2 regions of the Butyricicoccus sp. AF18-9LB genome follow, and region 1 is predicted to be linked to the other one. Evidence: a T-box and tRNA genes for the amino acid it is inferred to sense, from the RefSeq annotation. Region 1 holds a T-box; the other holds one or more tRNA genes.

The links. The T-box of region 1 lies ahead of PGY33_RS11480 (valine--tRNA ligase). A T-box ahead of a tRNA ligase gene usually reads a tRNA of that ligase, here a tRNA-Val.
Region 2: it has a tRNA-Val gene. The T-box ahead of PGY33_RS11480 (valine--tRNA ligase) is inferred to sense a tRNA for this amino acid. The anticodon was not compared.

The regions. Positions count from the first base shown of each region.
Region 1 covers NZ_JAQCWA010000023.1:1,657-7,855, reverse strand. The annotation lists gene PGY33_RS11485 (MerR family transcriptional regulator) at 1-1,205, opposite strand, end outside; gene PGY33_RS11480 (valine--tRNA ligase) at 1,332-3,953, opposite strand; T-box leader at 4,034-4,245, opposite strand; gene nspC (carboxynorspermidine decarboxylase) at 5,244-6,199, opposite strand, start outside.
Region 2 covers NZ_JAQCWA010000038.1:9,986-16,184, reverse strand. The annotation lists gene efp (elongation factor P) at 283-849, shown strand; tRNA gene PGY33_RS13560 (tRNA-Val) at 892-967, shown strand; gene PGY33_RS13555 (M56 family metallopeptidase) at 1,105-2,193, opposite strand; gene PGY33_RS13550 (BlaI/MecI/CopY family transcriptional regulator) at 2,255-2,677, opposite strand; gene PGY33_RS13545 (DUF1284 domain-containing protein) at 2,871-3,260, opposite strand; gene PGY33_RS13540 (biotin transporter BioY) at 3,257-3,826, opposite strand; gene PGY33_RS13535 (FUSC family protein) at 3,967-5,016, opposite strand; gene PGY33_RS13530 (hypothetical protein) at 5,328-5,480, opposite strand; gene PGY33_RS13525 (tetratricopeptide repeat protein) at 5,586-6,199, opposite strand, start outside.

The sequences.
Region 1 (6,199 bases):
AAGGCGTAATACACCGTCATGCGCTCCTGATAGCCGCACGAGCCGTTCTGCGAATCCGAAACCACCGTCACAGACTGCACATAGCCGTCCGCATCGGTTTCGACCGTCACATCGGATACAGAATCGCCCAGCGAGAAGAAATACCTGCCGCCCATTCCCACGTCGCTATTCCAGCTGCCGTCCGGCCGGACATACGGCGCCAAGCCCTGATTATATTTCAGGCAGTCGTTGCAGTTCTCCACATACTCCGCAAGAGTCAGCTCGCCGCGATTGGGCGGCAGCTTGGCGTACAGGTCAATGCCGTAACCTGCGGCTGTTCGCAGCCCGATCACCAGCAGGTACAGCGCCACGCGATACCAGCGCACCTCCCGCTCGCGGACGATGATGCTGCATCCGTTCTCCAAATCCCACGGCAGCTCCTCTTCTTTGCACGCGCGGTAACACTTGTAATTGTAGTACAAGTCGAAGAACGGCAGCGCATAGCAGTTGCCGTAGCCGAACACGCCCCACAAACGGGCATATGCGGTGCGGATGGACAGCTTTTCTCCGTCCTCATCGCGGACGGACAGCCCGAATATCCACTTGCCGGGCGTTGTGCCCCAGTAATGCAGCAGCACCGGCTCGAACACGAACGTCAGCAGCCAGCCGACATACCCGCACGCGACCGTCCACGCCAGATTCGCCATGAACTGGATAAAATTCTCCGGATTGATGCGGAACACCCACTGCGACAGCATCGACCACAGCAGCCCATACAGTCCGGCATCCACATTGCGGGCAAAGAAGCGCCGCCACGGACAGCCTGCCGGCGGGATGCGGTCTTTCTCGCGCGGGTCGTCTGCGGGCAGTACGATGGACTGGTACCGGTCTACATCCAGCCCGTTCCACTCCGCTCTGTCCTCGCAGATGGCGCGGCACATCGCATACGCCTGTTCGCTCTCGCGGATGTCCCCCTGCAATACGTCGAGCTGGCCTGCCGCCGCCTCGGGCAGCGCTTTCTCGCCGCTCTCGATGGCGCGGATGTCGGGCACGCTCAGGCGCAGCCGCCGCAGCAGCATGATCTTCCGCAGTGTCTGTACATTGTCCTCGGTGTAATCGCGGTAGCCGTTCTCGCCGCGTGTCGGCTTGAGTAAGCCTTCCTTCTCGTAAAACCGGATGTTCGCCCGGGATAATCCCGTCCTGCGCTCTGCTTCCGCTATGTTCATACGATCACCTTCCCTTCTATTAATTACATTATAAGGGGTAAAGTGGGTTTACAGTCAAGTGTTTTCGGGGAAAATGTTAAGAAAAAAGAGTGGATAAAACTCCACTCTTTCTTATTTTAATTCAGCTTAATTCAGCGCTGCGATGGACTCCTCCAGCTTTGCGAGGTGCTCGCGCAGCTTTTCGGCCTTTTCGCGCTCGGCTGCAACAACCTTCTCAGGTGCCTTATCGACAAACTTCGGGTTGTTCAGCTTCTTCATAACAAAGTCGATATCCGCCTCGACCTTGCTCTTTTCCTTGCCGAGACGGGCCCGCTCGGCCTCAAAGTCGATGAGGTCGCCCATCGGCATATAAATCTGTGCGTCGCCGGTGACTACGGATGCCATCTTGGCAGCGTCCGCCGGAACCGCGTCGATGAGTTCAATCTCGGAAGCGTATGCCAGCTTGGGGAAGAAGCCTGCGCCTGCGGAGAACGTATCCTTCTTCTCGGTCAGGATGAGCACCTTGGCCTTCTTGGAGGGCGGTACGTTCATCTCGGCACGGCGGTTGCGGATGGCGCGGACAGCGTCCATCAGGCTCTCCATCTGTGCCTCCTCCGCGGCAAAGTGCAGCTCGTCCTTGTATTCCGGCCATGCGGATACCATAACGGACGGACCCTCATGCGGCAGCGCCTGCCAGATGGTCTCGGTGATGAACGGCATGAACGGGTGCAGCAGCTGCATCGCACCGCTCAGCACATAGCAGAGCACCTTCTGTACGTTCTCGTCGCCGGTCTGCAGACGGGTCTTTGCAATTTCGATATACCAGTCGCAGAAGTTCTCCCAGATGAAGTCGTTCAGCTTGGCAGCCGCCAGACCCAGCTCGTACTGGTCGATGTTGCGGGTAACATCGGCAACCAGTGTGTTGAACTTGCTGATGATCCACTTGTCCTCGATGGTAAGGTCGGCGGGCAGCTGGACTGCCTTGTCCTTGTCGATGGTCAGGTTCATCTGGATAAAGCGGGATGCGTTCCAAATCTTGTTGCAGAAGTTGCGGGACGCCTGTACGCGCTCGTCCGAGAAACGCATATCGTTTCCGGGGCTGTTGCCGGTTGCGAGGGTGAAGCGCAGCGCGTCCGCGCCGTACTGGTCGATAACCTCGAGCGGGTCGATGCCGTTGCCGAGCGACTTGGACATCTTGCGGCCCTGTGCATCGCGCACCAGACCGTGGATATAAACCGTCTCGAACGGGGTTTCGCCCATGTGCTCCACACCGGAGAAGATCATGCGGGCAACCCAGAAGAAGATAATATCATAGCCGGTAACGAGCGTAGAGGTCGGGTAGAAATAGTCAAGCTCCTTGGTCTTGTCCGGCCAGCCGAGCGTGGAGAACGGCCACAGCGCAGAGGAAAACCAGGTGTCGAGAACGTCCTCTTCCTGACGGATGTTCTTGCTGCCGCACTTCGGGCAGGTGCATACATCGGTCTTGGAAACGGTCATCTCACCGCAGTCGTCGCAGTAGAACGCCGGAATGCGGTGACCCCACCACAGCTGACGGGAGATACACCAGTCGTGTACGTTTTCCATCCAGCGCAGGTAGGTCTTGGAGAAACGGTCGGGCACGAACTTGGTCTTGCCCTCGTTTACAACGTCCATAGCGGGCTTGGCGAGCGGCGCCATCTTGACGAACCACTGCGCCGAGGTCATCGGCTCAACGGTGGTGCCGCAGCGGTAGCAGGTGCCGACGTTGTGCTCGTGGTCCTCAATCTTGACCAGATAGCCGCCTTCCTCAAGGTCCTTTACAACCGCCTTGCGGCACTCGTAGCGGTCCATGCCCTCGTACTTGCCGCCGTTTGCGTTGACGGTCGCGTCCTCGTTGAACACGAGAATCTGCTCGAGGTTGTGGCGCTGACCCATCTCGAAGTCGTTCGGGTCGTGGCACGGCGTAACCTTAACACAGCCGGTGCCGAACTCCATATCAACGTACTCGTCACCGAAGATCGGAATCTCGCGGTTCATGATCGGGAGGATGCAGGTCTTGCCGATCAGGTGCTTGTAGCGCTCGTCGTTCGGGTTGACGGCAACGCCGGTATCGCCCATGAAGGTCTCCGGACGGGTGGTCGCAACGACCAGATCGCCCGAGCCGTCCGTCAGCGGATAGCGGATGTGCCACAGCTTGCCCGGCTGGGTTTCGTACTCGACCTCGGCATCGGACAGGGCGGTCGCGCAGTGCGGGCACCAGTTGATGATGCGGTGGCCCTTGTAGATGAGGCCCTTGTTGTACAGGTTTACGAATACCTCGCGGACAGCCTTGGAGCAGCCCTCGTCCATGGTGAAGCGCTCGCGGTCCCAGTCGCAGGAGGTGCCGAGCTTCTTGAGCTGGCTGATAATGCGGTTGCCGAACTTGTCCTTCCACGCCCATACGCGCTTGAGGAACTCCTCACGGCCGAGGTCGTAACGGGTCAGGCCCTCCTCCTTGCGGAGGTTCTCCTCTACCTTGATCTGGGTTGCAATACCGGCGTGATCGGTGCCCGGCATCCACAGCGCCTCGTAGCCCTGCATGCGCTTGGTGCGGATGAGGATATCCTGCAGGGTCTCGTCGAATGCGTGGCCCATGTGCAGCTGGCCGGTAACATTCGGAGGCGGAATAACGATGGTGTACGGTTTCTTGTCCGGATTGACCTCGGCGTGGAAGAAGCCGGAATCGACCCAGAACTTGTACAGCTTGTCCTCGACCGATTTCGGGTCGTAGGTCTTAGGCAGTTCGCTCATTGATCTATCTCCTTCAATTTGATTTACGATATAAATGCGGGATACTTCTGTGCAAACAAAAAAGAGCATACTCATCCCGACAACAGGACGAAGTATGCTCCGTGGTACCACCTGAATTCGCGTAAAGACGCGCACTCGTTGCCCCGTAACGCGGGTTAGACGGAACAGCTTAACAAAAATTCGGCTGTTCTGCTCCAAAGCGACCTTCTTCTTCCCCGCCGAGGTGCTTGCACCGACCGCACCCTCTCTAAACGCGCAAAGGAAAAATACTCCTCTTTTTCATGGCATTTGTGTATTAACTTTAATATTATAGCTGTTAAATTCGGGTTTGTCAAGGGATATCCCTTGTTTTCCGGCACCAACCCTCTGGGGCACGCGAACTGCGCAGGCGGTTCGCTCCTGACGGGCGGCTCCTTTTCAGCACCGGCTGAGCGGGGTGCGCGAACTGCCGCAGGCGGGTTCGCCCCTAACGGGCGGGGAGTTTTTCGCTGAACCTCAGCGGGGGGATTCGCCGTCTGCGGACGGCGGGGACGTTGCGGCGCCCGCCGCGGGGGCAAAAAGGAAGGGACACCTGCGGTTTCCCTTCCTCTTTGAACTCCTACCTTTCCCTTGTTTCCTAATCTGACGCAGATTTCCTATATGTGACCGCTTCGAAAAATAGGAACGGCAGTCGGGTTCCCTCAGCGTGTCTTTCTCCGCCTTTTCGCAGTTCACAGACAGCGTACTGCTACACATACGGGTTAATCAACGCAGGCGCGGCATAGCAGTGCCGCGCAAATCCTTGGCACGTTGTAACGCACGGCACCTGCGAATTAAGCGTTTGGTACAATTTATCTTCGTAGACCCTGTCTATTATAACGTGCTTACGACTTGCGCGGCACGGTTATGCCGCGCCTGCGTAGAGTTAATCTTATGTGTAGCAGTAATCTGCCTGTGAACTGCGAATATTTTGCGAAACAAACGCAACGGTAACCCGACTGCCGTTCCCCTATTTCGCAGCGGTCACATGTAGGCAATCTGCGCCAGACTATCCAAGGGAAAGGGGTGATTCACAAGAGGGTGGAAACCGCAGGTGTCTACCCTCTTGTGCCCCCGCCGGGTAGGCGCACTCCCCGCTGAGGTTCAGCGAAAACCTCCCCGCCCGTCAGGGGCGAACACGCCTGCGGCAGTTCGTGCCCCCCGCTCAGCCGGTGCTGAAAAAACCTGCCGCCCGGATAGGGTGAACCGCCTGCGCGGTTCAAGTCCCCCGGTCAGCCGGTGCAGAGAAACAGACTCCCGCCCGGCAGGAACTTACGAAAGTCTCCGCTTAAACTCCTCATACCCAAACATACGCACAACCTCATCCGTGCCGTCGGCGCGCCGGATGGCGATCAGCGGCAGCGGCATACCGTTAAACGTATTGGTCTTGACCATGGTGTAGAGCGCCATGTCCTCGAACACGACCTGCTCACCGGCGCCGAGCGCCACATCGAACGAATACTCGCCGATGACATCGCCTGCGAGGCAGGAGCGGCCGGTCAGCAGATAGGTGAACGCCTTTTTGCCCGGCTCGCCGCCGCGGTACACCGGCGGACGGTACGGCACCTCGAGCACGTCCGGCATATGGCACGCCGCCGAGGTATCCAGGATCGCAATGTCCTTATGGTTGTGCATCACCTCAAGCACGGTGGCGACCAGATAGCCCGCATTCAGCACAACGGCCTCGCCCGGCTCCAGATAAACCTGCACCTTGTACTTTTTCTGCAGATAATCAATGCAGTGCACCAACGTTTCCACATCGTAATCCGCGCGGGTGATATGGTGGCCGCCGCCGAGGTTGATCCATTTCAGGCCATCCATATACTGACCGAAATTCTGCTCAAATGCAGCGACAGTCCGCACCAGATCGTCCGAATTCTGCTCGCAGAGCGTGTGGAAATGGAAGCCCTCAATGCCGTCGAGCAGCTCCGGCTGAAAATTCTCTATCGTAATGCCGAGGCGCGAATCCGGACCGCACGGGTCGTACATCGCGTGGTCGCTCGGCTGCGTGGAGCACTCCGGATTGAGCCGCAGGCCGCAGCTCTTCCCTGCCGCGCGGGCAAGGCTGCCGTAGGCCTTCCACTGCGTGAACGAGTTGAACACAATGTGGTCGGCGTACTCCAGAAGCTCGCGGAACTCGCCCTCCGCGTAGGCCGGCGCGTAGACATGGGTCTCGCCGCCGAATTCCTCATGACCGAGCCGTGCCTCGTACAGACCGGAGGCCGTTG
Region 2 (6,199 bases), on a different contig from region 1:
CCGTCAGGGCGAACCCGCCTGCGGCAGTTCGAGCACCCCGGTCCGCCGGGGCAGAAAAAGGTGCCGCCCGTTAGGGCCGAACCCGCCTGCGGCAGTTCGTATGCCCCGGTCAACCAGTGCAGGAAAGCGCCGAGTTCCACCGCGATAAAATTTTTCAAGAAAATATGCGTTACCCTCTTGCAAAATACGCGAAAATAGGGTATTATATACAAGCACTGTTTTGTATGAACAGTCGAATAATGCTTAATGATGTAAAAAATACTATTATTTGGAGGCATAGCGATTATGACCGCAGGTGAATTTCGTAACGGCGTAACTTTTGAAATGGACGGTCAGGTACAGCAGGTTATTGAGTTCCAGCATGTAAAGCCGGGCAAGGGCGCTGCTTTTGTTCGTGTCAAGATGAAGAACGTCGTAACCGGTGCGGTTACTGAGACCTCCTTCAACCCGACTGCTAAGTTCGAGGAGGCTTTCGTAGAGCGCCGCGAGATGCAGTATCTGTACAATGAAGGCGACCTGTACTACTTCATGGACAACGAGACCTACGAGCAGATTCCGATTAGCAAGGATACTCTGGGCGATGATTTCCGCTTCGTGAAGGAGAACGAGAACGTTAAGGTTCTTTCCTACAAGGGCAGCGTTTTCGCAGTTGAGCCGCCGCTGTTCGTTGAGCTCGAGATCACTGAGACCGAGCCGGGCGTTAAGGGCAACACTGCTACTAACGTACTCAAGCCCGCTACCGTTGAGACCGGTGCTGTTGTTAAGGTTCCGATCTTTATCGAGCAGGGTGAGCGCATCCAGATCGACACCCGTACCGGTGAGTATCTGGGCCGCAGCAAGACCAAGTAAAAACTTGCAGCCAGCAGGGATGGCAGCCGCCGTCCCTGATTTGGACATTTAGCTCAGCTGGAAGAGCATCCGCTTGACGTGCGGAAGGTCAGCGGTTCGAACCCGTTAATGTCCACCACCAAGCCACTCATTTTGAGTGGCTTTTTCTTTTGTCTGCACAAAAAGCAGCTGAGACCCCACATCTCAGCTGCTTCTATTTCGTCCCACATTTTGCTTTTACTCTCTGTGCTGCCGCTATCCTTCGGCAGCTGCCTTTTATTGCTCGGTCTCGCGGATATATTTGAAAACCGAGTGCTCCAGATAAAATTGCACGTCACCTTCTGTCAGCTCATACGGCTTGTGGCCGTCAACGCACAGCCAGTATCGTCCGTCCGCACTTTGCTTGAGATAGGCATTCTCGTCGTTAAAATAGACGGTCGAGCTGCTGTCAGGCTCGGCCGGCGGCTCGAATGCCGGCTGCGGCAGCACTGCATACGACAGTGCCAGCAGGACGGCAAAGCTGCCGATGAGTACGGCGCTTGCGGTTCGGTCGTTCGGCTGCTCCGCGCAGGCGAGCACGGCGGTGAACCGCTCCCGCATGGCCTTGTCCGCCTCGGCGCGAAACAGGGCCGTGGACGGCTGCGGCACCGGCTGCTGTGTGCAGCCTTGCTTCATTGCGGCGAGGATGGCGCGCAGATAGGCTGTACGTTCCTGTGCGTTCAGCGTCTGTGCAATCGCACGGTCGCATTTAAGCTCAAGCGTCTGTTCCAAATCCTTTTGCAGCAGGTATACGATCGGATTCCACCAGAAAATGATGCAGTACAGCGTTACGAGCAGCTTGACAGCCGTATCATGGTTGAGAAAATGCGTGTACTCGTGCAGCAGAATGTAGTGCAGTTCGGCATCTGTGTACGTCTTGTCCGGCAGAATGATGTACCGGCGCAGCACACCTACGCCAAAGGCAGATTCGATATTCGCGGCTGTACGTCCGCGAACTTTGATGGTGCGGCCGGTCTGCCGCCGGATCTCGCTCAGCAGGGAAGCCGTGCGGCAGTCCCATGGCCCGGCTTGTCGCGCAGCGCGGATGGCTTTGCGATACTGCAGCGCGTAACGAATCAGCAGAAAAACTGTGCCGAACAGCCAGATTGCGCACAAAAGCAGTCCGACCGGCAGGTGTGTGACCGGCTCGGGCTTGCGCGTCAGAAAGCTGTAGATACGCGGATACACGACGCTGTCGCTCACAATCACTGCGTGCGGAAACTCGAGCGGCAGCAGCAGGCGCGCGGCGCAGAACAGGTACAGCAGCACCATGGTCAGCATGCCGAAATGCGGCCGGAAGCGTGTGCGCCGCACAAGATAAATCACAATAATCAACAAACTGCTCCATAAAAGTGCAGATATAAAGGAAAATAGGGTTATTTGCATATTATTTATCTTCTTTGTTCTGCAGCGCAGCTTCGTACTGATCGACCATTTTTTCCAGCTCGGCAATCAGCTTTTCTTCCTGCTCGGATTCCTTTGATTTGGCAGGTTTTTTGAACAGCGCCACGGCGATTCGGGCAAACAGTGCCTGGTTCACGCCTTGCTCCTCGAGCATGTTCGCCAGAAATTCGTCCTTGGTGTAGCAGGGGACAAACTGCCGCGACTGATAGCGTCCGTTCTGCAGCAGACCGCTGACCTGCACCATGCCTTTTTTGACAAGCTGACCGAGCAGTTTGTCGATATAATTGGTGTTCCAGCTGGCTTCCGTAATTTTTTCGGCAAGCTGCAGCGTTGTGAGCGGACGGTTTTCCCGCCATAAGGTGTCCATCAGAATTTCCTCGGAGTTGGACAGCTTGAAGCGCTTCATTGGCCTCACCTCTGTTTTGATAATCACCTATAAGGTGTTTGTTATAAGATAAGAATAACCACCTTGAAGGTGGTTGTCAATATCTTGATGGAAATTTGTAGGAATATCTGAAACTGGACATGATAAATTGTGAGAAGTGACAACATATTTTCGGACGACAGGGGGAGAGGCACACCTTTCGGTGTGCCTCATCTCATTTTCCGCAGATATTCTTTTTGCAGGCGCTGACGGGGTACCACGCACATCCGCGACAAATATCCTCCAGCATGGCCGGGGTCATTTGTGTGTCGATTGCACGGATCAGGTCCTGATAAACATACTCGCCCTCGTGCAGATCAAAGTATTCGACCGTCTTTCGGTCAAAACGGGAGACCTTTTCCTGTGCTTCGCACAGGTCGTCGGCGGTGTGGTGCGGGCAGTGCGCGCACAGAGAATCCGAGCCAAAGACAAGCCGGATTCGGGTTCCCGGTACATTTCGCAGAGAATGCACAATCGCACTCATATTTTGCACAAATTCTGTGCTATAGCCCCTGCCGGAGTAGCCTTGTGTGCAAAGCAGATGATGCGGGCGCAGCCGGATCATGCCTTGATCCCCGGGATGCGCTTGCGAACGAGAAAGCCGATCACGGTTGCAAGAACAGCCTTGATGACAGCGGTCGGGATGAACGGCAGCACGCATGCGGTCACGCCTGCGGCGATCGAGCTGTTCATGAGTACGCAGAACATCGCCGTGCCGACAACATAGTTGGCAATCGTGCCGATGATCAGTGCGAGTACATATGCGCCGCGGAATGCATGACGGTGATCGGCGCCCCAGCCGATGATAAACGCCATCAGCGGGAAGGAGATCAGAAAACCGCCGGTAGGACCGATAAACTTGTCAAAACCGCCGGAAAAGTTCGCGAGCACCGGTATGCCGACGGCACCGAGCAGCAGATAAATTACGCTTGAAACCGTGCTCAGTTTGGCGCCGAGAACGACAGCCGCCAGTGTAATCGCAAACGTCTGCATGGTCATGGGTACGCCGCCGGGCATCGGAATGGAAATCTGCGCCATGATCGCGATGACCGCCGCGAACAGTCCGGAATAGCAGATGTCGCGCACGGAAAACGCGCTGCGCTGTGCGGGCTTGCTGGAAATGTCACTCATTGGGAGTTCCTCCTCGTTGTTTTGCTTATTGCATTAAACCACAGATTTACTGCAATGTCAACTGATTTTATAAAAATGGTTTACGGTGTGCGCGAAAAAGAAACAGCTGTTCCGTGCATTTGCACAGAACAGCTGTTTGCTCAGCTCGCAGAGCGCTCCCAGCGGGCAAAAATGCGTTGGAGAATCAGGCAGAACAGCAGCGCAAAGACCACGCCGAACACATTCTGCGCGACACGCAGACCGACCGCGCTTTTGAGTCCGTATGCGCTGGTTGCAATAGCGAGCGCACCGAACGTGTTGAACACAGCCTGCCAGCCGTATTTCGCGGAAAAACCGACACCGATGCCGCCAATCACGCCGATGTAGGCGTAAATCGAGGACGGAAGCAGAAAATACAACACTAAAAAGCAGCAAACACCTGCGATATTTCCGATGATACGCCAGCGAACGCGGTAGCGCATATCGTCCATCGCGGGAAGGATTGCGCTCATGGCGGCAATGCCCGCCCACATCGCACGCGGCATGCCGCTCAGCTCTGCAAGGAAAAGCACGAGCGGAACGCAGATGATCTGGCAAAGCTGCCATTTGGAGCGCGGATGGCGCAGATCGAAAGCAGGAAGGATGTCTCCTGCACAGAGCTCATAGGCATTGCCGCGATGGTTGCCATAGAATACCGCGCAGACCAGAAGCGCACCGGCAGCAAGTCCAAACAGGCGCATTTGATAGGCGTGCCCGCCCACATCGTAACCATACAGCAGCAGATAGCCGAGCACGAGTGTGGACTGATTGAACATTCTCGGCTCGTGGCAGCCGAACAGAATGAGCAGGGCAATCGCAGCAGCATTGATGAACAATCCGCCGACCGGGCCGGCCAGATTGGCTGCATGCGGTCCGACAGCCATAATGCCGAAAAAGCCGGCGAGCAGCAGCGTGGACTGCCCTGTGCGAATGCACAGATGTGCGCTGCGGAATACGAGCAGATACAGCAGTACGACCACGCCGACAATGCTGTTGTCCGCGCCGAAGCCCAGACTGTAAAGTGAAACGAAAACAAAGCAGAATGCGACGGTTATCGCAATTTTGGTCAAGTATACGGCAATATGGTACAGCTTTTCGCGCTGTGACGCACTCTCACGGATGATTTTCTTTGAGCCTGCCTGATTGACCTGTAATTCCTGATAAAATGTCATGAAATTCCTTTCCAATCGGTGAAAATGAGTAACTGTATAACTATATCACCATCGAGAAGGAATTTCAACTGTTTTTTTCAAAATCGAACAACAGGCCGGATATACTTCCAGAAACGTACACAATCGTGCACAAAATAGAACACACGACCGGGTGCGGTATCCAGACAGCAGCCGGCGGCCGCTCGGCTCGTTCACGAACGCCATCTGCTGCTCGGCTTCGGGGGCAAGCTGCCGCAGAAGCGCGCTGACCGTTTCTAAATCCGCTCCGGGAATGCGAGCCTGCTTTTACATAAAATCCCAGTAACCGATGCTCACGTAGTTGCGAATGTATGCGAAACCTGCGACTGCGAATAGTCAAGCAGCCGGGCTGAATACGCGAGTGTCAGCGTTTCGCCCTCATGCGCACGGATACAGCGGTCAATCTCGGCGATCAGCCACAGAACATTGTCATGCCAGTTTTGCATGAAAATCCCTCCTTGTCCCTGCATTATACAGGAAAATGAGCTGTGCCGCTTGATCTGACCTGCAAAAAAAAAGAAAAACCGACGTAAAAACGCCGGTTTTCGATCTTATCCGTTCTTCTTGATGGCATTGATGAGCTGCTCGGCCTGCGGAGCGCCGTGCTTCTTGGCCTGCTCGGCCCAGTAGAGCGCCTCGCGCGCATTATGCGGCGTGCCTTCGCCGCGTGCGTACAGGATGGCGGTGTTCATCATGCACGCTGCGTTGCCGCCCTGAGCGGCCTTGAGAAAATACTGGAAGGCGAAGGCCGCATCCTGCGGAACGCCGGTACCGGTGCTGTACAGCCATGCCAGACGACCCATCGCCAGTACGTTGCCGCGGTTTGCGGCAATCTGGTACCAACGGACAGCCTCGTCCATGTCCTTTTCCAAGCCGCGGTCGCCCGTCTCGATCAGGCTGGCGATCAGTGCCGCAGCCTCCGGATGACCGTATTCAGCGGCCTTGCGGTACCAGGTGAGCGCGGTCTGCTGGTTCTTTTCCGCGCCGAAGCCCTTGTCATGGTAGCACGCCAGATTGAACATAGCAACCGGATCGTTTTGCTCAGCCGCCTTTTTTGTCCATTCAAAGGCATTCTCAGCATTCTTTTCCACGCCCTGTCCGCGCTCATACAGCGAGCCGAGCGCACGCTGCGCCGGTGCGCAGCCGTCCTCCGCAAGAGCCAGCC